3 regions of the Microbacterium sp. KNMS genome follow, and region 1 is predicted to be linked to each of the others. Evidence: predicted binding sites of a transcription regulator. Region 1 holds the regulator's gene; each other region holds the start of a gene.
What was found. The regulator HrcA, encoded in region 1, represses chaperone genes, less so after heat shock. The targets are predictions, from matches to a motif close to TTNGCACTCGNNNNNNNCGAGTGCNAA.
Positions count from the first base shown of each region.

Region 2: a site for HrcA is predicted at 3,810-3,836, ahead of ACWXWW_RS05390 (Hsp20/alpha crystallin family protein). Genes of this name have one in related genera too.
Region 3: a site for HrcA is predicted at 7,445-7,471, ahead of groES (co-chaperone GroES). Genes of this name have one in related genera too.

Region 1 covers NZ_JBSQBP010000002.1:141,282-150,825, reverse strand. Annotated here, with positions in the region: gene ACWXWW_RS01990 (HIT domain-containing protein) at 1-225, opposite strand, end outside; gene ACWXWW_RS01985 (16S rRNA (uracil(1498)-N(3))-methyltransferase) at 249-980, opposite strand; gene dnaJ (molecular chaperone DnaJ) at 986-2,092, opposite strand; gene hrcA (heat-inducible transcriptional repressor HrcA) at 2,147-3,187, opposite strand; gene hemW (radical SAM family heme chaperone HemW) at 3,290-4,507, opposite strand; gene ACWXWW_RS01965 (DUF1990 family protein) at 4,507-5,157, opposite strand; gene lepA (translation elongation factor 4) at 5,185-7,035, opposite strand; gene ACWXWW_RS01955 (ExeM/NucH family extracellular endonuclease) at 7,207-9,544, shown strand, end outside.
Region 2 covers NZ_JBSQBP010000006.1:8,403-17,946, forward strand. Annotated here, with positions in the region: gene ACWXWW_RS05375 (LacI family DNA-binding transcriptional regulator) at 1-798, opposite strand, end outside; gene galT (galactose-1-phosphate uridylyltransferase) at 885-2,033, shown strand; gene galK (galactokinase) at 2,030-3,226, shown strand; gene ACWXWW_RS05390 (Hsp20/alpha crystallin family protein) at 3,299-3,736, opposite strand; gene ACWXWW_RS05395 (DUF7059 domain-containing protein) at 3,918-5,441, shown strand; gene ACWXWW_RS05400 (CCA tRNA nucleotidyltransferase) at 5,597-7,024, shown strand; gene ACWXWW_RS05405 (glycosyltransferase) at 7,130-8,314, shown strand; gene ACWXWW_RS05410 (glycosyltransferase) at 8,319-9,536, shown strand; gene ACWXWW_RS05415 (hypothetical protein) at 9,538-9,544, opposite strand, start outside.
Region 3 covers NZ_JBSQBP010000001.1:244,560-254,103, forward strand. Annotated here, with positions in the region: gene ACWXWW_RS01135 (GuaB3 family IMP dehydrogenase-related protein) at 1-893, opposite strand, end outside; gene ACWXWW_RS01140 (DUF2277 domain-containing protein) at 950-1,225, opposite strand; gene guaB (IMP dehydrogenase) at 1,314-2,816, opposite strand; gene ACWXWW_RS01150 (metal ABC transporter permease) at 2,946-3,800, opposite strand; gene ACWXWW_RS01155 (metal ABC transporter ATP-binding protein) at 3,797-4,522, opposite strand; gene ACWXWW_RS01160 (metal ABC transporter substrate-binding protein) at 4,519-5,424, opposite strand; gene rarD (EamA family transporter RarD) at 5,967-6,911, opposite strand; gene groES (co-chaperone GroES) at 7,063-7,359, opposite strand; gene ACWXWW_RS01175 (THUMP-like domain-containing protein) at 7,507-8,694, shown strand; gene ACWXWW_RS01180 (hypothetical protein) at 8,698-9,042, opposite strand; gene tsaD (tRNA (adenosine(37)-N6)-threonylcarbamoyltransferase complex transferase subunit TsaD) at 9,039-9,544, opposite strand, start outside.

The DNA of each region.
Region 1 (9,544 bases):
CTCGGCGACCGCCTTCGCGGTCTGGACCATCTCGGCGAGGAGCGAGGGGTCGCCCGCCGCGAGTTCGACGACGTCGCGGTACTCCTGCGTCTTCGGGATGACGAGGAGATGGACGGGCGCCTGCGGGCTGATGTCCTGCAGCACGAACACGCGCTCGGTCTCGGCGACGATGGTTCCCGGGATCTCGCCCTGCAGGATGCGCGTGAAGATCGACGGCTCGCTCATGCCGTCGAGTCTATCCACCGCGGTCACCAGCGCCCGAGCTTCGCGTTGAGGACGGCGAGGGCCGCCGGCCCCGCGGTCGAGGTCCTCAGGATGGTGTCGCCGAGGCGCACGCGCTCGGCGCCGGCGGCCGCGAGGCGCTCCAGCTCGTCGGGCGCGATGCCGCCCTCGGGGCCGACGACGAGGACGAGATCGCGGGCGTCGTCGACGTCGATCGAGGTCAGGGCGGCCTGCGCGGTCGGGTCGAGCACGAGCACGCGCGCCGACGCGGCGCGCTCTGCGACCTGCGCGGTCGTCGCGATCGGGGAGACCTCCGCGATCCACGCCCGGTGCGCCTGCTTCGCGGCCTCGCGGACGATCGAGGCCCAGCGGGCGCGGCCCTTCTCCGCCTTTGGCCCGTGCCAGCGCGAGACGCTGCGCGCCGCCTGCCACGGCACGACCTCGTCGATGCCGAGCTCGGTCGCCGCCTGCACCGCGAGCTCGTCGCGGTCGCCCTTCGCGAGCGCCTGCACGAGCACGAGCCGCGGGGACTGGGGCGGCAGATCCTGGCGCGAGGCGATCCGCACGACGACGCGCTGCGGCGAGACGCTCTCGCACGTGCCCGCGAGCCACGCGCCGCGGCCATCCGTGACCGTGACCTCCTCGCCGACGCGCACGCGGCGCACGGATGCGGCGTGGTGCGCCTCCGCACCCGTGAGCTCGAGCTCGCCGCCGGGCGAGACCGCCCCCGCGCGCTCGTCGTGGAAGTGCAGCGCCATGGGCCCTAGCCGCGGAACCGGTCGCGGAGCTTCGAGAACAGCCCCTGGTGGAACTCGGCCAGGCGCGGCGCGGGCGCCTTCGTGCGCCGCGCGAGCTCCTCGAGGAGCTGACGCGTGCGGTGATCGACCTTCGTCGGCGTGACGACCTGGACGCCCACGCGCAGGTCGCCGCGACGCGAGGTGCGCAGCCCCGTGATCCCGCGCTCCTTGATCGTCAGCACCTCGCCTGACTGGATGCCAGGGCGCACCTCGACCTCGACCTCGCCGTCGAGCCCGGCGATGGTCGTCGTCGTGCCGAGGATGGCGTCGGTCATCGACACCTCGAGGGTTGCGAGCAGGTCGTCGCCGTCGCGGCTGAACACCCGGTGCGGGGCGACCGTGACCTCGACGTACAGGTCGCCGTTCGGGCCGCCGGCGGGGCCCACCTCGCCCGAGCCCGGCAGCTGCAGACGCAGGCCCGTCTCGACGCCCGCGGGGATGTCGAGCGACACGGTGCGGCGCGAGCGCACGCGGCCCTGGCCGCCGCAGGTCGCGCACGGGTGCGGGATGACGGTGCCGTAGCCCTGGCACGCGCCGCAGGGCTGCGACGTCACCATGTTGCCGAGGAGGCTGCGCACCTGGCGCTGCACGTGGCCCGTGCCGCCGCAGATGTCGCACGTCGCGGGGCTCGTCCCCGGCTGGCAGCAGGACCCCTGGCAGGTCTCGCAGAGCACAGCGGTGTCGACCTCGATGTCGCGGTGCGTGCCGAACACGACATCGCCGAGCTCGAGCGTCACGCGGACGAGCGCGTCCTGTCCGCGCTCTCGGCGCGAGCGCGGCCGACCGCCGCGACCGCCGCCCGAGGCGCCGAAGAACGTCTCGAAGATGTCGCCGAATCCGCCGAAGCCCGCGCCGCCGAACGGCGACTCGTCGCCGCCCATGTCGTAGCGGCGGCGCTGCTCGGGGTCGCTGAGCACGTCGTACGCGTGCGTGACCGACTTGAACTCCTCCGCGGCCTCGGGCGCGGGGTTCACATCCGGGTGCAGGCGACGCGCGAGCTTGCGGTACGCCTTCTTGATGTCCTCCTGCGACGCGTCCTTCGACACGCCGAGGGTCTCGTAGTGATCAGCCACATCAGCCTTCCTGCGGGCGTCGTGCGCCCGTGCTCCGATCCGTCGGGCGACGCGTCAGCGCCGGCCCTCGTCCTCGTCCAGCAGCCTCGTCAGGTAGCGGGCGACCGCCCGCGCCGCAGCGAGGTTGCGGGGGTAGTCCATGCGCGTGGGCCCCATGATGCCGATGCGCGCCGCGCCGACGGCCGAGTCGTACTCGCTCGCGACGATCGACGCCTCGGAGAGCCCGAAGGCCGCGTTCTCGCGGCCGATGCTCGCCGAGAGACCCTGCTCGTCGGCGACCATCTCGCTCATGAGCCGCAGCAGCGTCACCTGCTCCTCGATCGCCTCGAGGAGCGGATGGATGCTGCCGCGGAAGTCCTGCTCGCGCTTCGCGAGGGTCGCCGAGCCCGCCAGCACGAGGCGGTTCTGGCGGAACTCGTCGAGCTCCTCGGCTGCCGCCTGCGCGATCCTGTGCAGCGCGCGATCGACGGCGCTGACGGGAGCGGCAGCGAGCTCGGTGCCGCGCTGCAGCTGCTCGGCCGCGTCGGCCACGGAGCGGCCGGCGAGGAGGGGCACGAGGCGCGCGGCGACCCGCTCGATCGACTCCGCGTCGAGCTCGTCGGCAAGGCCCGTGATGCGCTGCGACACGCGGCCGGTGTCGGTCACGATGATGACGAGCACGCGGCGGCCGTCGAGCGGCACGAGCTGCACGTGCGTCACGCTCGCCCGGGCGAAGGACGGGTACTGCACGAGCGCGACCTGTCCGGTGAGCTGCGTGAGGAGGCGGACGGTGCGCGCGAGGAGGTCGTCGAGGTCGGCCGGGTCGCCCAGGAACGACGCGATCGCCGACCGCTGGGCCGATGACAGCGGGCGCAGCTCGGCGAGGTGGTCGACGAAGACGCGGTAGCCCTTGTCCGTCGGGACGCGGCCCGACGACGTATGCGGCTGGGCGATGAGCTCCTCGTCCTCGAGGAGCGCCATGTCGTTGCGGATGGTCGCCGCCGAGACGCCGAAGGAGTGCCGCTCGACGATGGAGCGGCTGCCGACCGGCTCGTGCGTGTCGACGTAGTCCTGCACGATGGCCCGGAGCACCTGCAGTCCGCGGTCGCTGACCATGTGCGCGCTCCTCTCCTGGCACTCGATGTCTCGGAGTGCCAGTCTACCGACCCGAGGCCGGGAACGGCATGCGCGCCGGCCGCCTGCGCGGCTCGGCCGACCTCAGTCCGTGAGTGCCCGCACCACGGCGTCCGCGAGAAGGCGGCCGCGGAGGGTGAGCACGATCCGCCCGCGGAGCGCCGCCCCCGGCTCGATGAGGCCGTCGGCGATGAGGCCGGCCACCGCACGCCGCGCGTCATCCGGCAGCGCGTCGATCGCGAGCCCCTCGCGGATGCGGCTGTGCAGCAGCACGCGCTCGAGCTGCTGCGCGGCCGCGTCGGGGCGCTCCCGACCGGCGGCCGGCGACTCCCCTGCGGCGAGCCGCTGCGCGTACGCGGCGGGATGCTTGACGTTCCACCAGCGCAGACCCGCGACGTGGCTGTGCGCACCCGGACCGAAGCCCCACCAGTCGGCGCCGCGCCAGTACGCGAGGTTGTGGCGCGAGCGACGGCCGTCGCCGCGCGCCCAGTTCGACACCTCGTACCACGCGAAGCCCGCGTCGGCGAGCATGCGGTCGGCGAGCTCGTACATGTCGGCCTGGAGGTCGTCGTCGGGCGCGGGCACCTCGCCGCGGCGGATCTGCCGCGCGAGCTTCGTCCCGTCCTCGATGATGAGCGCGTAGGCCGAGATGTGGTCGGGTTCGAGCGCGAGCGCGGCCTCGAGCGACGCGCGCCAGTCGTCGATCGACTCGCCGGGGGCGCCGTAGATGAGGTCGACGCTCACGTCGAGCCCGACCGAGCGCCCTGCCTCGACCGCCGTCCGCACGTTCGACGGCGTGTGCGTGCGATCGAGCGCCGCGAGCACGTGCGGCACGGCCGACTGCATGCCCACCGACATGCGGGTGACCCCCGCCCGCGCGAGCTCCTCCGCGACCGCGGGAGTCACCGTGTCGGGGTTCGCCTCGACGGTGATCTCCGCGCCGTCCGCGATGCCGAACGCGCCGCGGACGCCCTCGAGCATGCGCGTGAGGTCGCCGGCGGGCAGCAGCGTCGGCGTGCCTCCGCCGAAGAACACCGTCTGCGCGGGACGCAGCGCGCCCGCCTCGGCGAGCACGTCGCGCGCGAGCGCGACCTCGCGCAGGAGGACGTCGGCGTACTCGTCCTGTCGGGCCCCGCGCAGCTCATCGGAGGTGTAGGTGTTGAAGTCGCAGTACCCGCAGCGCACCCGGCAGAACGGCACGTGCAGGTAGACGCCGAGATCCGTCGCCGGATCGATCGGGAGATCGCGCGGGAGGCGGCCGTCGGCGGGAGCGGGATCGCCGACGGGGAGGGCGCCGGCCATCAGGAGCCGGTGTGGAACAGCGGCGAGATCGCGCGGAGGTACCCCGCGAAGAGCGCCTTGCGACGACGGCGCACGAGCGTCTTGAACAGGCGGTTCCAGAAGGTCATGGGGCGGTCGAACGCGCGCACCTCGAACCACACCTCGTCGTTCTCGCGCCACTCGATCATGAACGACTCCTCGCCGCTCACGACCGAGTTGCCGACGGTGCCGAGCGCGAAGCCCACGCGACGCGCCTCCTCGATCACGAAGATGACCCGCAGCTCGGCGTCAGCCCGCGAGCCGCCCACCTTGCCGTGCACGGTGACGGTCGTGCCCGCCCCGACGTACGGCGTTCCGTCCGCGTCGAACCGCTGGTCCGCATCGGATCGGCTCGGCGCGACGGCGTTGCCCGCCTCGTCGAAGCTGACGCCCGTGTAGGTCGGGCCGGGAGCGGGCCGGACATCGCTCAGCGTGAGCCCCGCGCCCTTCAGCGCGCCCCACGACAGAAGGGCGTCGACCGCGGTGCGGAAGCGCTCCTCGCCGCTGCCGATCCGCCAGGCGGACGCGGCGGGGATGCTGTGCTCCGGCGGGTACTGGAGCAGGTCAGGAGCCTGCGTCGCCCCGACGGCGGCATAGTCGACCGTCTCGTCTCGGAAGGTCTCCCGGCGCATGGTTTCCACCCTAACCGCAGCCCCTGGCTACTTCCCGGCCTTCGACTCGACGTCTCCGGAGAGCGCGGCGATGAAGGCCTCCTGGGGCACCTCGACCCGGCCGACCATCTTCATGCGCTTCTTGCCCTCCTTCTGCTTCTCGAGCAGCTTCCGCTTGCGCGAGATGTCGCCGCCGTAGCACTTCGCGAGGACGTCCTTGCGCATCGCGCGGATGTTCTCGCGCGCGATCACGCGCGCGCCGATGGCGGCCTGGATGGGCACCTCGAACTGCTGGCGCGGGATGAGCTTGCGCAGGCGCTCGGTCATCGTCGTGCCGTAGGAGTAGGCCTTCTCGCGGTGGACGATCGCGCTGAACGCGTCCACGCGCTCGCCCTGGAGCAGGATGTCGACCTTCACGAGGTCGGCCTCCTGCTGGCCCTCGGGCTCGTAGTCGAAGCTCGCGTAGCCCTGCGTGCGGCTCTTGAGCTGGTCGAAGAAGTCGAACACGATCTCGCCGAGCGGCATCGTGTACTTCAGCTCGACGCGCTCCTCGGAGAGGTAGTCCATGCCGAGCATCGTGCCGCGGCGCTGCTGGCACAGCTCCATCACGGTGCCGACGTACTCCTTGGGCGCGAGGATCGAGGCCTTGACGATCGGCTCGGACACCGCCCCGATCTTGCCGTCGGGGTACTCGCTGGGGTTCGTGACGACGATCTTCTCGCCGGTCTCGGTCGTGACCTCGTAGACGACGCTGGGCGCCGTCGTGATGAGGTCGAGCCCGAACTCGCGCGAGAGCCGCTCGGTGACGATCTCGAGGTGCAGGAGCCCCAGGAAGCCGCACCGGAAGCCGAAGCCCAGGGCGACGGATGTCTCGGGCTCGTACGCGAGCGAGGCATCCGAGAGCTTGAGCTTGTCGAGCGCCTCGCGGAGGTCGGGGTAGTCGCTCGCGTCGATCGGGTAGAGCCCCGAGAACACCATCGGCTTCGGGTCGGTGTAGCCGGGGAGCGGCTCGGTCGCGGGCGTGCGCTGGTTGGTCACCGTGTCGCCGACCTTCGACTGGCGGACGTCCTTCACGCCGGTGATGAGGTACCCGACCTCGCCGACGGAGAGGCCCTTCGAGGGCGTCGGCTCGGGGCTGGAGACGCCGATCTCGAGGAGCTCGTGCGTCGCGCGCGTCGACATCATCTGGATGCGCTCGCGCGGAGAGAGGCGCCCGTCGACCATCCGCACGTAGGTGACGACGCCGCGGTAGGCGTCGTAGACCGAGTCGAAGATCATCGCGCGGGCGGGTGCATCGGCGTCGCCCCGGGGTGCCGGGATCTCGGCGACGAGGCGGTCCAGCAGGTCCTCCACGCCCTGACCGGTCTTGCCCGACACGCGCAGGACATCGGCCGGGTCGCCGCCGATGAGGTCTGCGAGCTCCTTGGCGAAGCGGTCGGGGTCGGCCGCGGGGAGATCGATCTTGTTGAGCACGGGGATGATCGTGAGGTCGTTCTCGAGCGCGAGGTAGAGGTTCGCGAGCGTCTGCGCCTCGATCCCCTGGGCGGCGTCGACGAGCAGCACGGCGCCCTCGCACGCCGCGAGCGAGCGCGAGACCTCGTAGGTGAAGTCGACGTGCCCCGGCGTGTCGATCATGTTCAGCGCATAGGTGTCGCCCTCGAGCTGCCACGGAAGACGCACCGCCTGGCTCTTGACGGTGATGCCGCGCTCGCGCTCGATGTCCATCCGGTCGAGGTACTGCGCGCGCATGTCGCGGTCGGACACGACGCCGGTGAGCTGCAGCATGCGGTCGGCGAGCGTCGACTTGCCGTGATCGATGTGAGCGATGATGCAGAAGTTGCGGATGCGCTCAGGCGGTGTCGCGGCAGGCGGGAGCGGAGTCGTGGCACGAGGGGACATATCCGTCTGATTCTACGGGCCGCGCGCCGTCGCGCGTGCCCGGGTCGCCGCGCGACGCGCCGCCGCTTCCGCGCGAGATCCCGGTAACCGGCCGTTCATGCGACGACGATTGCCTGACATCCTCCCGTGCGGCGACCGCCGCGCCCTCCTGCACATCCGAAGGAGACCATCGTGCAGCAGTCCTCTCCCCCGCGCCGCACCCGGCGCCTGTGCGCCGCGGCAGCGACCGCATCGGTCGCGGCCGCGCTGCTCGCTCCCGTCGCGGCTCATGCCGCCGTCTCTCCCGGCGACGGCGTCCTCATCAACGAGGTGTACGGCGGCGGCGGCAACAGCGGCGCCGCATTCAGCCGGGACTTCGTCGAGATCGTGAACACGACCGACGCCCCGCAGAGCCTCGCCGGCTGGAGCGTCCAGTACGCCTCGGCGACGGGCGCGACGTGGCAGGTCACGCCGCTCGGCGATGTCGTGCTGCCGCCCGACGAGACGCTCGTGGTCGGGCAGGCCTACGGCTCGAACACCGCCCTCCCGGACGTGGAGGCGGATGTCGACGGCGGCATCGCGATGAGCGGATCCCAGGGCAAGGTGGCGCTCGTCTCGCAGGTGACGCCGCTGTCGGGCGCGACCGGCCTCGCGACGGCGGCGCCCGTCGTGGACTACGTGGGCTGGGGCGGCGCGACCGACTTCGCCGGCTCCGCAGCGCCTGCCACGACGAACGCGACGGCGATCGCCCGCACGGGAGGCGCGAACACGGCCGACAACGGCGCGGACTTCGTCACGGGTGCGCCCACGCCCGAGCCGCTCGGCGGCGACACGACGCCCACTCCCACGCCCACGCCCACTCCGACGCCCGGGGAGCCCGTCGAGATCGCGGAGATCCAGGGCACCGACGACGCCTCGCCCGTCGTCGGCCAGACGGTGACGACGACGGGCGTCGTCACGGCCCACTACCCGACGGGCGGGTTCGACGGATACGTCCTCCAGACCCCCGGCACCGGCGGCGAGCTCGACCCGGCCGCGCATGTCGCGTCGGACGCGATCTTCGTCTACTCGGCCGCCACCGTGGGCGCGGTCGCGATCGGCGACACCGTGCGGGTCACCGGCGAGGTCAAGGAGCACTACGGTCTGACCGAGCTCGTCGTCGGCGCGGGAGGCGCCGAGATCGTCGCCGACGCCGCGCCGGTCGAGCCCGCCGTCGTGGGCTGGCCCGCGACCGACGCGGAGCGCGAGCGCCTGGAGTCGATGCTCGTCGCGCCCGCGGGCGAGTTCACCGTCTCCGACACCTACGCGACGAACACGTTCGGGGAGGTCGTGCTCGCCGCGGGCCCGGATCCCCTGCGCCAGCCGACCGACGTCGCGCGCCCCGGCTCGCCCGAGGCAGAGGCCGTCGCGGCCGACAACGCCGCGCGGCGCATCGCCCTCGACGATGGATCGACCGCGAGCTTCTCGCGCAACCGCGACCTCACGCCCGCGTACATCTCGCTCGTCGAGCCCATCCGGGTCGGTGCGTCCGTCGCGTTCGCGGAGCCCCACATCGTCGACTTCCGCAACGACGCATGGAAGCTGAACCCCACGGAGCCGATCGTCGCCGACGGATCGGGTGTCGACGGCGTCGTGTTCGAGAACACCCGGACCGCGGCCCCCGAGCCGGTGGGCGGCGACGTGTCGGTGGCCTCGTTCAACGTCCTGAACTACTTCACGACCCTCGGGATCGAGGACCCGTCGTGCGTGCCGTACCGCGACCGCGCGGGAGACGGCGTCACCGTCGACGAGGGCTGCGATCAGCGCGGCGCGTGGGACGCGGAGGACTTCGGCCGCCAGGAGGCGCGCATCGTCGCCGCGATCGAAGGGCTCGACGCGAGCGTCGTCGGGCTCATGGAGATCGAGAACTCCGCGCGTCTGGGCGAGCCCGCCGATGAGGCGCTCGCCACGCTCGTCGCCGCACTGAACGAGGCCGCGGGCACCGAGAAGTGGGCGTTCGTGCCCTCGCCCGCGAACCTGCCCGACGCGAGCGAGCAGGACGTGATCACGTCGGCGATCATCTACCAGCCTGCCCTCGTCTCCCCGGTCGGCGCCTCCGCCGCGCTCGACACGAGCGACGACGAGATCGACGCGTTCCAGAACGCGCGCGAGCCCATCGCGCAGACCTTCGCTCCGGCCGCGGGCGGCGAGCCCTTCACGGTCGTCGTGAACCACTTCAAGTCGAAGGGGTCTGCAGGGCCCTGGCCAGGGGACGCAGACCAGGGCGACGGACAGGGCGCATCCACGCAGTCGCGCGTCTATCAGGCGCAGGCCCTCGCGGACTGGATGGCCGGCGACCCGACGGGAACGGGCGCCGAGGCCGCGCTGCTCGTGGGCGACTTCAACTCCTACACGCAGGAGGACCCGATGCAGGTGCTCTACGAGGCGGGCTACGTCGACGCCGAGAGCGCGTTCGGGTCGACCGAGAGCAGCTACGTGTACCAGGCGCTCTCGGGCTCCCTGGACCATGTGCTCCTCAACCCGGCGGCCG
Region 2 (9,544 bases), on a different contig from region 1:
GTCGAACCCGGCGACAGCGAGGTCGTCGCGCCCCGCTGCGTGGGCGGCGTGCAGGGCGCCGAGCGCCATCTGGTCGTTCGCCGCGAAGACCGCGGTCACCGCGGGGTCCGCGACGAGCTCCTCCGCGAGATCGCGGGCGGTCGCGGCCGTCCAGTCTCCGCGCAGAGGACGCGGCGCGGTCGCGCCCCTCGCCGCGAGGGCGGCGCGCCATCCCCGTTCGCGCTCGGCGGCGGCGAACGAGCCCGCGGGGCCGGCCAGATGATGCACGGAGGCGTGCCCCTGCGCGAGGAGGTGCGCGGTGGCGCTCTCGGCGCCGCCGGCGTGATCCGACGAGATGACGGTGAACCGCTCGCTCGTGTCGGCGTCGACCGCGACGACGGGGAACCCGGGCTCCGCGGCCTCGTGGATGCTCGGTGTCGCCTCGTTGAGGACCACGGCGCCGTCGACGCCGTGGTCGGCGAGCGCCGCGAACGCCGTGTCGGCGCGCTCGGCGTCCTCCGAGAGCGTCACCACGAGGACGGCGTGGTCCCGGGCCGACGCGGCCTGCGTGACGGCCTCGAGCATGCGGGTGTTGCCGACCGAGGCCAGCGTGCGCACGACGACGCCGATCGTGCGGGTGCGGCCGGTCCGCAGGGCGCGCGCGGTGCGGTTCGGCCGATAGCCGAGCTGAGCCATGGCGGCCTCGACCCGCGCGCGGGTCGTCGGGTCGACGCGAGGAGATCCGTTGGCGACGCGCGAGACGGTCTGGCCCGAGACCCCGGCGAGTCGGGCGACGTCGGCGGCCGACACCTGCGCCATGGGGTCTCCCTTCTCCTGCGACCCACTTTGCACTACCATCCATGTTGACGTCAACACGCGCGGCATCGCGCAGGAACGGAGGAGCCATGGTGGCACCGGGGACGACGCTGGGCGCCGGCGTGGTCAAGCGCGTCGCGCGTCTCGCCGACGGGCGCGAGCTCATCTACTACGACGACCCGGGCACGACGCTGCCCGAGGAGCGGCGCATCGACGAGCGCGAGCTCGGTCCGCGGCCCGAGACGGCGACGATGCGTCGCGACGTGCTCACGGGCGATTGGATCTCGGTCGCCGCCGCGCGCCAGAACCGGGCGTTCCTGCCGCCGGCCGAACTCGACCCGCTCGCCCCGCAGACGCCGACGAACCCGTCGGAGGTGCCGAGCCTCTACGACGTCGCGGTCTTCGAGAACAAGTCGCCGTCGTTCGGCCCGGCACTCGACGTCGCCACGGGGGACGCGCCCGCCGCCGTCGACCCGCCGCTCGGCCTCGACGACCTCGACGCGCCGGGGCTCGGCCGCAGCCGCACGTCGGTCGGCCGCTGTGAGGTCGTGTGCTTCAGCCCCGAGCGCGAGGGCTCCTTCGGCACGCAGACGGAGACCCGCGCTCGGACCGTCATCGAGGCATGGGCAGACCGCACCGCCGCGCTCTCGGCCCTGCCGGGCATCCGCCAGGTCTTCCCGTTCGAGAACCGGGGCGAGCAGATCGGCGTGACGCTGCACCATCCCCACGGCCAGATCTACGCGTACCCCTACATCACGCCGCGCACGAAGCTCCTGCTGCAGGCCATCGAGCGCGAGGGCGCCGATCTGTTCGAGAGGATCATCGCCTTCGAGCAGCAGGGTCCCCGCGTCGTGCTCGAGGCCGAGCACTGGATCGCGTACGTGCCGTTCGCCGCGCGATGGCCCGTCGAGGTGCACCTCGCGCCACGGCGCCACGCCCCCGACTTCGCCGCTCTCACGGACGCCGAGCGCGACGAGCTCGCCTCGGTGTACCTGCGTCTGCTGCGGGGCGTCGACCGTCTCTACGACACCCCCACGCCGTACATCGCGGCGTGGCATCAGGCGCCCGTCGACGTCGCGAGGGACACGGCGCGGCTGCACCTGCAGCTCACCTCGCCGCGTCGCGCGGCCGACAAGCTCAAGTACCTCGCCGGATCGGAGGCCGCCATGGGAGCGTGGATCGGGGATGTCCCGCCCGAGCAGACCGCAGAGCGACTGCGCGAGGCGGTGGGGGCATGACCGCGCAGCACGAGGCGATCGAGCTGCTCCGCTCGCTCACCGCCGGAGAGCCGGTGGGCGTCTGGTCGGCGCCGGGGCGCGCCAACCTCATCGGAGAGCACACCGACTACAACGAGGGCTTCGTGCTCCCGTTCGCGATCGAGCACCGCACGTATGCCGCGGTCGGCATGCGAGGCGACCGCATTATCCGGGTCATCTCGACCCTCGACCGGGCCCCGTTCGAGCTGTCGATCGACGCGCTCGCGGCCACCTTCGACGGCGCAGCGGGTCACGCCGTGCAGAGCGGATCGGTGCCCGAGTGGGCCGCCTATCCCCTCGGCGTCGCCTGGGCCGCCCTCGCGGCGAGCGGGCGCAGCGCGTCGGACGTCGGCGGCCTCGACATCGCCCTCGCATCGGACGTGCCGGTCGGCGCGGGACTGTCCTCGTCGGCGGCGATCGAGGGGGCGACGGCGTCGGCGCTCAGCGATCTGTGGGAGCTCGGGCTCGACGGTCTCTCGATCGCGAAGATCGGGCGGACGGCGGAGAACGAGGCGGTCGGCGCGCCGACGGGCATCATGGACCAGGTGTCGTCGACGCTCGGCCGGCCCGACGCCGCGACCTTCCTCGACTGCCGGACCCTCGCGACGGAGTCCGTCGACCTCGGCTTCGCCCGGGAGGGGCTCGCCCTGCTGGTCATCGACACCCAGGTCACGCACGCGCACTCGACGGGCGGCTATCGCGAGCGCAGGGCCTCGTGCGAGAAGGGCGCGGCCGACATGGGCGTGCCCTCGCTGCGCGACCTGTCGGTCGACGACCTCGCGCGCGCCGCGGAGACGCTCGACGAGGTGACCTTCCGCCGGGTGCGGCACATCGTGACGGAGAACCAGCGTGTGCTGGACACCGTCGCCACGCTGCGCTCGGCCGGGCCGCGGGCCATCGGCGACCTCCTCGTGGCGTCGCACGCGTCGATGCGGGACGACTTCGAGATCTCGGTGCCCGAGCTCGACACCGCCGTCGAGGCCGCGCTCGCGGCGGGTGCGATCGGCGCGCGGATGACCGGCGGCGGCTTCGGCGGCGCGGCGATCGCGCTCGTGGACGCCGATCGAGTCGACGCCGTCGCCGAGGCGGCCCGTGCGGCCTTCGCGGAACGCGGCTTCCGGGCGCCGCACACCTTCACGGTGACGCCGTCGGAGGGCGCGCGTCGCGACGCATAGCCAGCGCACAGGGAGAGGGGCAGATGCGATCGCATCTGCCCCTCTCCCTGTGCGCGCGGATGATCCGGGGGATCAGGAGGTGAGCTCGGGGGCCGTCAGCGTCTGGCTGCTGTCGCCCGAGCGCTGCACCTCGATCTTGCGCGGCTTCGCCTTCTCGCTGATCGGGATGAGCACGCTCATCACGCCGTTCTCGTAGGTCGCCGTGATGCGCTCGGTATCGATGCCCTGGCCGAGGTTCAGCTGACGCATGTACGCGCCCGTCGGCCGCTCGCGCGTGATCCACTTCACGCCCTCTTCGCTGCGGCCCGTCCGCTGGGCGCGGATGGTCAGGAGCTGGCCGTCGACATCGATGTCGACGCTTCCGGGATCGATGCCGGGAAGGTCGGCGCTCAGCACGTAGTGGTCTCCATCGCGGTAGAGATCCATCGGCATGAGGCGGGGGCCCTGGCGGTCGAAGAGCTGCTCGGCCACCCGGTCGAACTCACGGAACGGATCGAAGAACATCGCCATCGTGATCGTCCTCCTCTGTTCGCTCGGCGCTGTTCGCAACATCACCTTGAGTCGCATCGACTCATGTTTCAAATTAGCACTCTCAGGGGGAGAGTGCTAAAAGTGCGCTGTGAGCTCCCTTCGAGCTCGCTCGGAGCGGCGCGGGGAAGCGGATGACACGAGCGCGCGGTTGAATGGTCGGGTGAGCCCGCACCCCGATTCCGCCCTGTGCCGCGACCTCGCCGCCGACCTCTCGGCCGCCCGGTTCCGATCCGAGGCGCTGCGCGCGATGTGGGGAGTCGAGGCCGACGACGCGATCGGGCGCGGGCTCCGCGCCCCCGCCCTCCGGGCCATCCGCGAGCGCGACGACGCGCTCGCCGTCCTCGCGCGGCTGCTCGTCTTCGGCGTCGGGCAGCCGCTCACCGCGGTCGACGCCGCGCTCCCCCGAGTCGGCGCCCGCGGGCTCGTCGCACTCGGACTCGCCGCGGTCGACGCCGACGTCGTCGCGCCGCTCGCGGTCATCCGCCCCCAGTCCTTCCACGACGACCGCGGTCCGGGCGAGTGGCTGCTCGCGAGCGACCTCGACGAGATCGCCCTCGGCGGGGGCGCGCTCGCGGAGGATCACGTGCTCGGCGCGGGCGGAGCATCCCTCACGCTGGCCGGTCTGCAGCTTCCGACTCCCGTGCGGACGGTCCTCGACCTCGGCACGGGGTGCGGCATCCAGGCCCTGCGCGCCCGTCGCTTCGCCGACCGGGTCGTCGCGACGGACATCTCCCGGCGCGCCCTCCGCTTCGCGGAGCTGAATGCGGCGCTCGCGGGCGCGACGGGCATCGAGACGCGGGCCGGGTCGCTGTTCGACCCCGTCGCCGGGGAGGTGTTCGACCGCATCGTGTCGAATCCGCCGTTCGTCATCACGCCGCGGGTCATGGGCGTGCCCGCGTACGAGTACCGCGACGGCGGGCTCGTCGGCGATGCGCTCGTGCAGCAGGTCGTCGCGGGCGTCGGCCGCCACCTCGCTCCGGGCGGAACCGCGCAGTTCCTCGCGAACTGGGAGACGAAGGACGGCGTGCCCGGGCTCGACCGCATGCGCGCCTGGGTCGAGGCGTCCGACGTCGCTCTCGAGGCGTGGGTGATCGAGCGCGAGGAGCTCGACCCGATCGCCTACGCCGAGATGTGGATCCGCGACGGCGGCACGGCCCCCGGCAGCCCCGAGCACGACCGACTCCTCGACGCCTGGCTCGACGACTTCTCGGAGCGAGGCGTCACGGCGATCGGCTTCGGCTACGTGCTCCTGAGGAGGGCGGATGGCGCGCCGCGGCTCGCGCGCTATGAGCGCGTCACGCAGGCGATCCCGTCGGAGGGCGCGCTCGGAACGCACCTCGCGGCGGTGCTCGCGGCGCACGACCGCATCGCGCCCCTCGCCGACGCCGAGCTGCTCGCCCTGCACCTGCGGGCGGCGCCCGACGTCACCGAGTCTCGTCACCACCTCCCCGGCGCCGCGGACCCCAGCGTGATCGAGCTGCGTCAGGGCGGCGGCTTCGGGCGCTCCGTGCAGGCCGCCCCGGCGCTCGCCGCGCTCGTCGGCGCGTGCGACGGGGAGCTCGCCCTGGGGCAGATCGTCGCGGCGCTCGCGCAGCTGCTCGAGACGGACGAGGACGCGCTGCGTGCGGGGCTCCTGTCCGCCGTCCGCGAGCTCGTCCTCGACGGCTTCCTCGCCCCCGCCTGACCCCGCCCCCGGCCCCCGGGCCCCCGGCCCCGGCCCCCGCCCCCCGGGTCCGTGAGACTAGCGCTCGTCGCCGAGACCAGTGCACCGGGCGCTGGTCTCGACGACGGACGCTAGTCTCGAGGGCCGCCCTGCGACCGCCCGGTACCCTGGAAGCCATGCTCAACATGGCCGCCGGTCTCGCGCGCCTCGGCGACCTCGCGGCGTCGCCCGTGGTCGCGACCCTCGCGCAGGCGTTCGCCGATGCGGGTCACGACCTCGCGGTCGTCGGCGGACCCGTGCGCGACGCCCTCCTCGGGCGGACGACGAACGACCTCGACTTCACGACCGACGCGCGCCCCGACGACATCCTGCGGATCGTCACGCCGGTGTCCTCCGCGCAGTGGGACATCGGCCGGGCGTTCGGCACGATCGGCGCGCGCGTGCAGGGCGAGCAGGTCGAGATCACGACCTACCGTGCCGACAGCTACGACGGCGAGACGCGCAAGCCGACCGTCGAGTTCGGCGACACCCTCGAGGCCGACCTCACGCGACGCGACTTCACGGTGAACGCGATGGCGCTGCGCGTCCCCGACGTGCGGCTCGTCGACCCGACCGGCGGCGTGGAGGACCTCGTCGCGGGCGTCCTGCGCACGCCGATCGATCCGCGGGTCAGCTTCGGAGACGACCCGCTGCGCATGCTGCGCGCCGCCCGCTTCTCCGCGCAGCTCGGCTTCGCGATCGAGGAGGGCACGCTCGCGGCGATCGCCGACCTGCGCGAGACGCTCGCGATCGTGAGCCCCGAGCGCGTCCAGGGCGAGCTGACCCGCCTCCTCCAGACCGACGACCCCGTGCGCGGGCTGCGCGTTCTCGTCGAGACGGGCCTCATCGACCAGTTCCTCCCCGAGATCCCCGCGCTGCGCCTCGAGGTCGACGAGCACCACCACCACAAGGACGTCTACGAGCACTCCCTCACCGTGCTCGCGCAGGCCATCGAGCACGAGCGCGCGCGCCATCCGGACGCCGAGCCCGATGTGAAGCTGCGCCTCGCCGCCCTCCTGCACGACATCGGCAAGCCGCGCACCCGCAAGCTCGAGCCCGGCGGAGCCGTCTCGTTCCACCACCACGACCTCGTCGGCGCGCGGATGGCGAAGAAGCGGCTGCAGGCGCTGCGCTACGACGGCGAGACGATCGGCTCGGTCTCGAAGCTCATCGAGCTGCATCTGCGCTTCTTCGGCTACGCCGAGGGCGCGTGGACGGATTCCGCCGTGCGGCGCTACGTGCGCGACGCGGGCGACGAGCTCGAGCGCCTGCACATCCTCACCCGCGCCGACGTCACGACGCGCAACCGCCGCAAGGCCGCGCGTCTCGCGCACGCGTACGACGACATCGAAGCGCGCATCGCGGCTCTCCGCGAGCAGGAGGAGCTCGACGCCATCCGCCCCGACCTCGACGGGAACGAGATCCAGCGGATCCTCGACGTGGGCCCGGGCCCGGTGGTCGGGCAGGCGTACCGGTTCCTGCTCGACCTGCGCCTGGATGAGGGCGCGCTGGGCCCCGAGGAGGCCGAGCGACGGCTGCGCGCGTGGTGGGCCGAGCAGGGCTGAGCCGCGTCGGCACGCCTCACAGTCAGCTCCAAACTGTTGCAATAGGCTCGGGAAGACTTCCCCCAGGCCGCATGGCGCCGCCACGAACTGCACTGTGAGGCATCCGTGACCACTTCCGCGTCCGACCGACTGACCATCCTGCTCGGGTGCGACACGTTCTCGCCCGACATCAACGGGGCGGCCCGGTTCGCGGAGCGCCTCGCCGCGGGTCTCGTCCAGCGCGGACACGACGTGCACGTGAGCGCGCCGAACACGGCGTGGAAGCGCACGGCGCCGCGCACCGAGGTCATCGAGGGCCAGCCGATGACCCTGCACCGGCTGCCGTCGGTGCACCTGTGGTGGCACGAGTGGCTCCGATTCGTGTGGCCGTGGCGCTCGAAGCACTACGCGCGCCAGGTCCTCGACGCCGTGAAGCCCGACGTCGTGCACATCCAGTCGCACATCGTCATCGGCCGCGGCCTCGCCCGCGAGGCGCGCAAGCGCGGCATCCCCGTGATCGCCACGAACCACGTGATGCCCGAGAACATCGTCGACTCGACGAAGCTGCCGCCCGCCCTCAACCGCCTCCTCGTCAAGCTCGCGTGGGACGACGCCAAGCGCACGTTCGACCTCACCGCGGCGGTCACGACCCCGACGCGCAAGGCCGCCGACTTCCTCGAGGCGACGATCGACATCGCCGGCGTCATCCCCATCAGCTGCGGCATCGACAAGTCGCAGTACACGGCCGACCTCTCCCCCCGCACGGAGAACCGCGTCGTGTTCGTGGGGCGCATCACGACCGAGAAGCACGTGGACGTGCTCCTCCGCGCGATCGCGCGTCTCGATCCCGCCCTCGACGTCAAGCTCGACCTCGTCGGCGACGGCGACCAGCGCCCGCTGCTCGAGCGGCTCGCCGACGAGCTGGGGATCGCCGACCGCGTGACGTTCTTCGGCCACACGACCGACGAGGTGCTGCGCGACGCGCTCACGCGCGCCTCGGTGTTCGCGATCGCCTCGATCGCCGAGCTGCAGTCGATCGCCACCATGGAGGCCATGGCGTCCGGTCTGCCGGTCGTGGCGGCCAACGCCGTCGCGCTCCCGCACCTCGTGCACGAGGGCGAGAACGGCTACCTCTTCGAGCCGGGCGACGTCGACGCGCTCGCGGCGCGGCTGACGGATGTGCTCACGGCAGCTCCCGAGGAGCGCGAGCGCATGCAGAGAGCATCCCTGCGGATGGTCGAGGCCCACGACATCACGCGCACGCTCGACACGTTCGAGGCGCTGTACCGGGGCGAAGCGCTCCCCGCCTGACGCCGTGCACATCGTCATCTTCGGCGACCAGCACGTCGAGACGCTGGGCGGGGCGCAGGTCTCGACGCGGCTGCAGCGCAGCTTCCTCGAGCGGGCGGGTCACGTCGTCACCGTCGTCGCGCCCCGGCGCTGGTCGCGCGACCCCGTGAACCGCGACGACCCCGCCTACCTCGACCTGCCGTCCGTGCCCGTCACGTGGGACCGTGAGTACTCGTTCGCCTGGCCGGGTGCCTCGGCCGACGCGTTCATCGACCACGCGCTGACCCGCCGGGTCGCCCAGGGCACGCCGCTGCCCGACCTCGTGCACGTCCAGGCCGACTTCTGGGGCGCGTTCCTGGGGCATCGCCTCGCGCGCCGGCTCCGGGTTCCGGTCGTGCACACCATGCACAACCGGGTCGACGTCGGCATCGAGGCGACCGCGCCCTTCCCGGGTCTCGTCCTCCGGGCGCTCAACGCGTGGCGACGGCGCGCCCTGCCCGGCTCAGGACCGGGCGACGACGGATGGGCGTACCTGCGCGGCCTCGCGCGCGGTGCGTCGGCGGTGACGGCGCCGTCGCGCCACTTCGCGCGGCGGCTCGAGGAGCACGGGGTCTTCGCGCCCGTCGACGTCGTGTGGAACGGCATCGACGACGACGTCCGCGCGCGCGTGCTGCAGGCCGCCCCGATCCTCCGCGCCCCCGGGCGTCCGCGCTTCGTGTGGCTCGGGCGCATGTCGCCCGAGAAGCGGCTCCTCCCCGCGCTCGAGGCCTTCGCCGACGCCGGCGTGCGCGCCGAGCTGGAGGTCATCGGCGGGGGCTTCGAACTTGAGAAGGCGCGGCGACTCGTGGCGCAGCGGGGGCTCGGCGACCGCGTGCGGTTCGCCGGCCGGCTCCCCTACGAGCAGACTCTCGCGCGCATCGCAGCCGCCGACGCCCTCATCCAGACCTCGATCGGCTTCGAGACCCAGGGCATGACCCCGTTCGAGGCGGCGACCCTCGGCACGCCGTCGATCATCAGCGACCCCGACATCGCGGGCGAGTTCGACGGCGGCATCTGGGCGGTGCCCGCGCCCGACGACGAGCCGGGCCGGATCGCGGCGCTCGCCGCGGCCATCCGCACCGCCGCCGACGACATCGCGGCCGGCACCGCGCCCGTCCCGACCGAGCGCGTCGCCCACGAGTTCCTGCAGTCGTCGCGCACGGCGGCGATGGTCGAGGTCTACGAGCGCGTCCTCGGCCGCTGACTCATCCC
Region 3 (9,544 bases), on a different contig from region 1:
TTGCCGGGCGCATCGGTCGCGCGGGCGAGCGCGACGCCGAGCATCACCGCGTCCGCGCCCATGGCGAGCGCCTTCACGATGTCGCCCGAGGTTCCGACGCCGCCGTCGGCGATCACGTGCACGTAGCGGCCGCCCGACTCGTCGAGGTAGTCGCGGCGCGCACCGGCCACGTCGGCGACCGCGGTCGCCATGGGCGTGGTGACGCCGAGGGTCGCGCGGGTCGTCGACGCGGCTCCCCCGCCGAAGCCGACGAGCACGCCGGCCGCGCCCGTGCGCATGAGGTGGAGCGCGGCCGTGTACGTGCCGACGCCGCCGACGATGACCGGCACGTCGAGCTCGTAGATGAACTCCTTGAGGTTCAGCGGCTCGGCCGCGCTCGAGACGTGCTCGGCGGACACCGTGGTGCCCCGGATCACGAACAGGTCGACGCCCGCGGCCACGACCGTCTCGTAGAGCTCCTTCGTGCGCTGCGGCGACAGCGCGCCGGCCACCGTGACGCCGGCGTCGCGGATCTCGGCGAGACGCGCCGTGATGAGCTCGGGCTTGATCGGCTCGGAGTAGAGCGCCTGCATGCGGGCGGTCGCGGAGCGCTCGGGCAGCGACGCGATCTCCGCGAGCAGCGGCTCCGGGTCCTCATAGCGCGTCCACAGACCCTCGAGGTCGAGGACGCCGAGGCCGCCGAGCTTGCCCAGCATGATCGCGGTCTGCGGGCTCACGACCGAGTCCATCGGCGCGCCGACGACGGGCACGTCGAACGTGTACGCGTCGATCGCCCACGTCGTGGAGACGTCCTCGGGGTTGCGCGTGCGCCGCGAGGGCACGACCGCGATGTCGTCGAACGTGTACGCGGGTCGACCCCGCTTGCCGCGGCCCAGCTCGATGTCACTGCTCACCCGCCCAGCCTACCTGGCCGGGTGACGGCCATCCGGATCCGCGCCGCGGCGCGCGATCAGGCCGCGTAGCGGCCGGAGGCGATGGCCTTCGCGCGCCTCTTCTCGGCCTCCTCCTCGCGGTTCTTGGGAGGTGTCGTCGCGACGAGCTCGGCGAGCAGGTGCTGGGTGGCGTGGGCGATCTCCGCCACCGCGCGGTCGAACGCCTCACGGTTCGCCTTCGACGGCTTCGTCGTGCCGGCGATCTTGCGGACGTACTGCAGCGCCGCCGCGTGCACCTCCTCGGAGGTCGCGGCGGGCTCGAAGTTGTGCAGGGTGTGGATGCTTCGGCACATACCCGCACGGTACGCCCGGGACTCGGAGGGGTCCAGGGGTGCCGACGACGAAGGCCCCCGCCGGAGCGGGGGCCTTCTGTCGAGCGGCTCAGCGCTTGTAGTTCGGCGCCTCGACGACGATCTGCACGTCGTGCGGGTGCGACTCCTTGAGGCCCGCCGAGGTGATGCGGACGAACTTGCCGCGGGTCTTGAGCTCGTCGATCGTGCGGGCGCCGACGTAGAACATCGACTGGCGCAGCCCGCCGACGAGCTGGTACACGACGGCCGAGAGGGGCCCGCGGTAGGGCACCTGGCCCTCGATGCCCTCGGGGATGAGCTTGTCGTCGCTCGGGACGTCGGCCTGGAAGTAGCGGTCCTTCGAGTACGAGGTCTGCTTGCCGCGCGTCTGCATGGCGCCCAGCGAGCCCATGCCGCGGTACTGCTTGAACTGCTTGCCGGCCTGGAACACGATCTCGCCCGGCGACTCCTCCGTGCCCGCGAGCAGCGACCCGAGCATGACCGTGTCGGCGCCGGCGACGAGCGCCTTCGCGATGTCGCCCGAGTACTGGAGGCCGCCATCCGCGATGACGGGCACGTCGGCGGCGCGCGCCGCGAGCGACGCCTCGTAGATCGCGGTCACCTGCGGCACGCCGACACCGGCGACGACGCGCGTCGTGCAGATCGAGCCGGGGCCGACGCCGACCTTGACCGCGTCGACGCCCGCCTCGATGAGCGCCTGGGCGCCCTCGCGCGTGGCGATGTTGCCGCCGATCACGTCGATGTGCGCGAACGACTCGTCCGACTTGAGACGGCGGACGATGTCGATGACGCCCTGCGACTGCCCGTTGGCCGTGTCGACGACGATGACGTCGACACCCGCGTCGCGCAGCGCCTCGGCGCGCTCCCACGCGTCGCCGAAGAAGCCGATCGCGGCGCCCACGCGGAGGCGCCCCTGGTCGTCCTTCGTGGCGAGGGGGTACTTCTCGCTCTTGTCGAAGTCCTTGATGGTGATGAGGCCGGCGAGCTTGCCCTCGTCGTCGATGAGCGGCAGCTTCTCGACGCGGTGCTCGGCGAACAGGGCGATAACCTGCTCGGCGGCGATGCCGACGGGGCCGGTGATGAGGCCCTCGCTCGTCATGACGTCCTTCACGCGCGTCACGGGGCGCTGGATGTCGGAGACGAACCGCATGTCGCGGTTCGTGATGATGCCGATGAGGCGGTTGTCCTCGTCGACGACGGGCAGACCCGAGATGCGGTACTTCGCGCACATCGCGTCGACCTCGGCGATCGTCGCGTCGGGCGAGGTCGTGATCGGGTCGGTGATCATGCCCGACTCGCTGCGCTTGACGCGGTCGACGGCCGCGGCCTGGTCGGCGATCGAGAGGTTGCGGTGGAGGATGCCGATGCCGCCCTGGCGGGCGAGCGCGATCGCCATCCGCGCTTCGGTGACGGTGTCCATCGCGCTCGAGAGGAGCGGGATGGCGACCCGGATGCGGCGGGTGAGCCGCGACGACGTGTCCGCTTCGCTGGGGATGACGTCGGTGTGCCCCGGGAGGAGCAGCACGTCGTCGTAGGTGAGGCCGACGAAGCCGAACGGGTCGTGTTCTGTCATTGGGGGTGTCTCCTGCCGACGCGGTGTGGGCTGCTCCGGTACGGGAGGGATCGCCGTCCCGTGCGCCGATTCTATCGGCGCGCCCGGAGAGCGGCGCGGTCTCGTTCACACCCCGCGCACAGGAAAGCCTCAGGCGGCACGCGCCCGCGCCATCCGCCGTCCGACCACTCCGTGCCGTGGGCTGAAGAGGTAGACGAGAGTGAAGACGACGCCCTGGACGAGGATGACGAGCGCCCCCGACGCGGCATCCAGCCAGTAGCTGAGGTAGATGCCGATCACCGAGCAGGCGGCCGACAGGATCGGCGCGATGACGAGCATCCGCCCGAATCGGTCGGTGAGGAGGTGCGCGGTCGCGCCCGGGATGATGAGCATCGCGACGACGAGGATGACGCCGACCACCTGGAGCGCGACCACCGCGGTCAGCGCGAGGACGCCGAGCAGGATGGCGCCCAGCAGACGGGGCGAGAGCCCGATCGCGAACGCATGGGTCGGGTCGAACGCGTAGAGCGTGAGATCGCGTCGCTTCACGAGCAGCACGACGAGGGCGACCGCGGCGAGCACGCCGATCTGGATGAGGTCGCCGTCGGAGACGCCGAGGATGTTGCCGAAGATGATGTGGTTGAGATCGGTCTGACTCGGCGTCACGGAGATGAGGGCGAGCCCGAGCGCGAAGAGGGTCGTGAAGACGATGCCGATCGCGGCGTCCTCCTTCACGCGGCTCGTGTCGCGGAGCACGCCGATGAGCGCGACCGCGAGCAGCCCGAAGGCGAGCGCGCCGAGCGCGAACGGCGCGCCGAGGATGTACGCGATGACGACGCCCGGCAGCACCGCGTGCGAGACGGCGTCGCCCATGAGCGACCATCCGACGAGCACGAGCCAGCACGACAGCAGGGCGCAGACGACCGCGGCGACGACGGTCGCGGCGAGCGCGCGCACCATGAAGTCGTACTGCAGCGGCTCGAGGAGGAGGTCGAGGAGGTTCATGCGGCCTCCCCGAGCCCGAAGGCGCGCGCGAGGTTCTCCGGCCGCAGCGCCTCGCCGACCGGGCCGTGGAAGAGGGGCCTGCGCAGGAGGAGGATGGCCTCGTCGGCCAGCTCGGGAAGCGCGTGCAGGTCATGGGTCGAGACGAGCACCGCACAGCCGTCGGCCGCGAGCTCGCGAAGGAGTCGCACGATCGTCGCCTCGGAGCGCTTGTCGACCCCGGCGAAGGGCTCGTCGAGCAGGAGGATCCGCGCCTCCTGCGCGATGCCGCGCGCGACGAACGCGCGCTTGCGCTGACCTCCCGACAGCTGGCCGATCTGGCGGTCCGCGAGATCGACGAGGTCGACCCGCTCGAGGGCCTCCTCGACGGCCGCGCGATCATCGGGGCGGGCCCGCCGCGTCAGGCCCTGGCGCCCGTAGCGCCCCATCATGACGACGTCGCGCACGGAGACCGGGAACGCCCAGTCGACATCCTCGCTCTGCGGCACGTAGCCGACGATGCCGCGGCGACGGGCGACGGCGGGCGACCCGCCCTCGATGCGGACGCTGCCGGCGTCGGGGCGGATGAGCCCGAGCGCGGTCTTGAAGAGCGTGGACTTGCCCGACCCGTTCATCCCGATGAGGGCCGTCACCTTCCCGGCCTCGACGGTCGCGGATGCGGCGTCGAGAGCGAGGATGTCTCGGTAGCGGACCGTGATGTCGGCGAGCTCGATCGCGGGGCTCATCCGGTCAGCCCCTCGACGATGAGCGCCGCGTCATGCCGGATGAGGTCGAGGTAGGTGGGGACGGGCCCCTCCGGCTCGGAGAGGGAGTCGACGTAGAGCGTGCCGCCGAACGCCGCGCCCGTCGCCTCGACGACCTGCTGCATGGGCTTGTCCGACACCGTCGACTCGCAGAACACGGCTCGGACGCCGTTCTCCTCGACGAACTCGATGGCGGCGGCAATCTGCTGAGGAGTCGCCTGCTGCTCGGCGTTGACGGGCCAGATGTACGCCTCGGTGAGCCCCGCGTCACGCGCGAGGTACGAGAACGCCCCCTCGCATGTGACGAGCGCCCGCTCGTTCTCCGGCAGCGGCGCGAGCGCGTCGACGAGCTCGTCCTGCACGGCCTGCAGCTGCTGCGCGTAGGCCTCTCCGTTCGCCGCGAAGTCGTCGGCGTGCTCGGGGTCGAGCTCGCTGAACGCCTCGACCATGTTGTCGACGTACGCCTGCACGTTGACGGGGCTCATCCAGGCGTGCGGGTTCGGCTTGCCGGCGTACGCGTCGCCGGCGATGTCGATAGGCTCGACGCCCTCCGACACGACGACGTGCGGCACGTCGACGGAGTCAACGAACTGCGCGAACCACGCCTCGAGGTTGAGGCCGTTGTCGAGGATGAGGTCGGCGTCGGCGGCGCGCCGGATGTCTCCCGGCGTCGGCTCGTAGCCGTGGATCTCGGCCCCGACCTTCGTGATCGACTCGACCGAGAGGTGCTCGCCCGCGACATTGCGGGCGATGTCGGCGAGCACGGTGAAGGTGGTGAGGACGACCGGGCGGTCGTCTCCCTGGGGCGCGGCACCCCCGGCGCACCCCGAGAGCAGGGCGACCGCCGCGAGGACGGCACCGCCCCGGACGAGATTTTTCGGCATACCGAAAAAGTAGCTTTTCGGTGAACCGAAAACAAGGCGCTTGCGGATGGGCGCCGAGGCGCGGTAGGCGGATGGCACGACAGGGCCTGCGCGGAGTCGCGGCTGGCGGCGCCCGGCGCGGCACACCGTCACCGGAATCGGACCCGTGGGGCACGAGTAGCCTCCTGCGCACGACACGCGCACACCGGCCCCAGCCATCCGAATCCGCGTCCCTCAGCAGGTGACGACCGCGGTCACAACCGTCACCGGAATCGGACCCGTGAGGCACGAGTAGCCTCCTGCGCACGACACGCGCACACACGCCCCAGCCATCCGAATCCGCGTCCCTCAGCAGGTGACGACCGCGGTCACAACCGTCGAGTCACCCGCCCACTCGCCGCGAAACGCGGTGACCGGGCGCCGATTCGACGCGAAACGGGGAATGACTCGCTGGCTCTTGCCGCGAAACGCGGCGACCCGCCACCCCTTTGCCGCGAAACGCGGCGACCCGCCGCCGCGCTTCGACCCCAGAACGCCGCCCCAGAACGCCCCAGAAACCCGCCTCAGGCGACGGGCTCGGGCTCCAGGGCCGGTCGGGGGCGACGCGCGTGCCGGATCATGTCCACGCTCAGCACCACGAGCGCGACCCAGACGATGCCGAAGCCGATCCACCGCTCGAGCGGCATGGGCTCGTGGAGCACGACGACACCGACGAGGAACTGCAGGATCGGCGCGATGAACTGCAGGAGCCCCACCGCCGTCAGCGAGATGCGCCGGGCGCCTGCCGCGAAGAGCAGCAGCGGCACGGCCGTCGCAACGCCCGCGAGCGACAGCATCACGGTGTGCAGCGTGCTGACGGTTCCGTAGGTCAGCCCCGCCGTCGCCGCGACGACGACGAGCTGCACGACCGCGACCGGCGCGAGCCACATCGTCTCGAGCGCGAGGCCGCTGACCGCGTCGACCGCGGCGCCGATCCGGTTCTTGACGAGCCCGTAGAGGCCGAACGACGTGCTGAGGATGAGCGCGATCCACGGCACGGAGCCGTATCCGACGACGATCACGACCACCGCCGCGGCCGCGATGCCGACCGCGGCCCACTGCGCGCGGCGCAGCCGCTCGTGCAGCACGAGCACCGCGAGGACGACCGTCGTGATCGGGTTGATGAAGTACCCGAGGCTCGACTCCACGACGTGCCCGGTGAGGGTCGCGATGAGGAAGGTCTGCCAGTTGACGTAGATGAGGACGCCGGCGATCGCCGTCCACAGCGCGAGACGGGGGTTCCGCAGCACGGCGATCATCCGGCCCCATCCGCGCGCGACGGTGAGCAGGATGGCGCAGAAGACGAGCGAGAGGAGGACGCGCCAGGCGACGACCTCCCAGGGGCCGGTCGGCGCGAGGAAGACGAAGTAGAGCGGGAGCACACCCCACAGCAGGTAGGCGCTGAAGCCGTACCCCGTGCCGAGCGCCCGCTCGCGTTCCGAGGATCCAGTGGCGGAGAGCGTGGTCACCGATCCAGCCTAGGTCGGCAGGTGGTCCGCGAGGGCGGCCGGGACGGTGCCGCGGCGGTCATCCTCCGGCGCATTCCTGCCACGCGGTCATCCCCGCGCATGCAGAAGGGCCCGACGCCGAAGCGCCGGGCCCTCCAGGAAAGGCGTGTCGTCAGCGGACGACGACCGCGAGCACGTCGCGGGCCGAGAGCACCAGGTACTCGTCGGCGCCGAACTTGACCTCGGTCCCGCCGTACTTGCTGTACAGGACGCGGTCGCCGACGGCGACGTCGAGCGGAACGCGGTTGCCGTTGTCGTCGATGCGGCCGGGGCCCACGGCCACGACCTCGCCCTCCTGGGGCTTCTCCTTGGCGGTGTCGGGGATGACCAGACCGCTGGCGGTGGTCTGCTCGGCCTCGACCTGCTTGATGACGATGCGGTCCTCGAGCGGCTTGATGGAAACCGACACGGTGTACCTCTTCTTTCGTTGCTTCGACGGAAGACTCAGTTCGCACTCTCATGACGAGAGTGCTAACGCCAGTGTAGGGCGGGACCTGGCACTCCCGCAACGCGAGTGCCAATTCGAGGACACAGGATGACACGCGAGAATGGACGCATGGAGCAGGGAGAACTCGACGCGCTGCTGACCGCCGAGGGCCTGGCCCTGCTCGACGCGCTGGACCCCGTGGAGACGACGGCGGATGTCGCCCGCGCGGTATCGCGCCTCCGGGCCGCAGGCCACTCCCCCGACCTCGTCTCGGCGGTCGTCGGCCAGGTGCGTCTGCGGTCGCGGGCGGAGGCGAAGTTCGGCCCCTTCGCGGCGCGCATGCTCTTCACCCGCGCGGGGGTCGAGCAGGCGACGCGGATGTCCGTGGCCGCGCACCATGCAGGGCGCATGCGCGCGGCGGGAATCGAGCGCGTGGCCGACCTCGGCTGCGGCATCGGCGGCGACGCGCTCGCGTTCGCCGGCGTCGGGATGGAGGTGCTCGCGGTCGACGCGGACCCTGTGACGGCGGCCCTCGCGGCCTACAACCTGCGGCCGTTCGGGGATGCCGTGGAGGTGCGCTCCGAGCGCGCAGAGGAGGTCGACCTCTCCGGCTGGGACGCGGTCTGGCTCGACCCCGCGCGTCGCACGAGCGGTCACTCCGAGACCCGCCGGGTCGCGCCATCCGACTACTCCCCCGCGCTCGGCTGGGCGCACGCGCTCGGCGAGCGGATGCCCGTGGGCATGAAGCTCGGCCCGGCTCACGATCGCGAGGCGATCCCGGACGCGGTCGAGGCGCAGTGGGTGAGCGTCGACGGGTCGACCGTCGAGCTCGTGCTCTGGTCGGGGGCGCTCGCGCGCGACGGCGTGCGCCGGGCCGCGCTTGTCATCCGCGGCGACGCGTCGCACGAGCTCACCGCTCCCGCCGACACCGAGGACGAGCCGGTGCACGAGCTCGGGGCGTTCCTGCACGAGCCCGAGGGCGCCGTCATCCGCGCGCGCCTCGTCGGCGAGGTCGCCCGGTCGCTCGCGGCCGGCCCGATCGCTCCCGGCATCGCGTATCTCACGGGCGATGCCGCGCTGACGACGCCGTTCGTCTCGTCGTTCCGCGTCCGCGAGACGCTCCCCGCCGACGTCAAGGCGCTCGCGAAGGCGCTCCGCGCCCGCGGGATCGGCACCCTCGAGATCAAGAAACGCGGCGTCGACGTCGATCCGGCGCTCCTCCGGAAGAAGCTCAATCTGCGTGGCGACGGATCGGCGACGCTCTTCATGACGCGCATCGGCGGGCGGCGCGCCGCCATCCTCGCGGACCGCGTGTAGCGGCTACGCGGCCGGCAGCTCGATGACGGGCGCCTCGCCGAGCTGACCGAGGATCCAGAGCGCCCAGACGCCGCAGTAGGCGATCGCCACGACGCCGAACCCGAACCCCCACCAGGCGAGAGCCCGGTCGGCATGTCGGCGGACGAGCGCGATGACCGCGAGCACGACGGCGATGAGCGCGAGCGGCGCGACCCACGGCGTGAACCACGACATCGTGAGCGCGAACATCCCGAGCACGAGCGACGGGCTCGAGAGTGAGACGCGGCGGCGCGGCCGGTCGGAGCGGGAGGGCACCGCGTTCAGCAGCTCGTCGTCGTCGAGCTGCGCCGCGTCCTCCGGCTCGGTCATGGTCTGCGCGCGACCTGGATGTCGGTGACGGGCAGGGTCGAGTCCGCTCCGAACGCGAGCGTCGAGGGCTCGTGGCCCGACTGGATGAGCTCGGAGGCGAGCGCGGCGATCATCGCGCCGTTGTCGGTGCAGAGCCGCAGCGGCGGGATCCGGACGGTCACGCCCGCGGCCTCGGCGCGCGCGAGAGCGACCTCGCGGAGACGGCGGTTCGCGATCACGCCCCCGCCGAGGAGCAGTCGCGGCACGTCGTGCTCCGCGCACGCATCCAGTGCCTTCGTCACGAGCACGTCGACGACGGCCTCGCGGAAGCTCGCCGCGACGTCCGCCATCGGGATGTCCTCGCCCTCGGCCTCGCGCTGCTCGGTCCACCGCGCGACGGCGGTCTTGAGGCCAGAGAACGAGAAGTCCCAGCGGTGCTTCTCGCGGTCGCTCGCGCGCGAGAGGCCGCGGGGGAAGCGGATGGCATCGGGATCGCCGCCGACGGCCGCGCGGTCGATCTCCG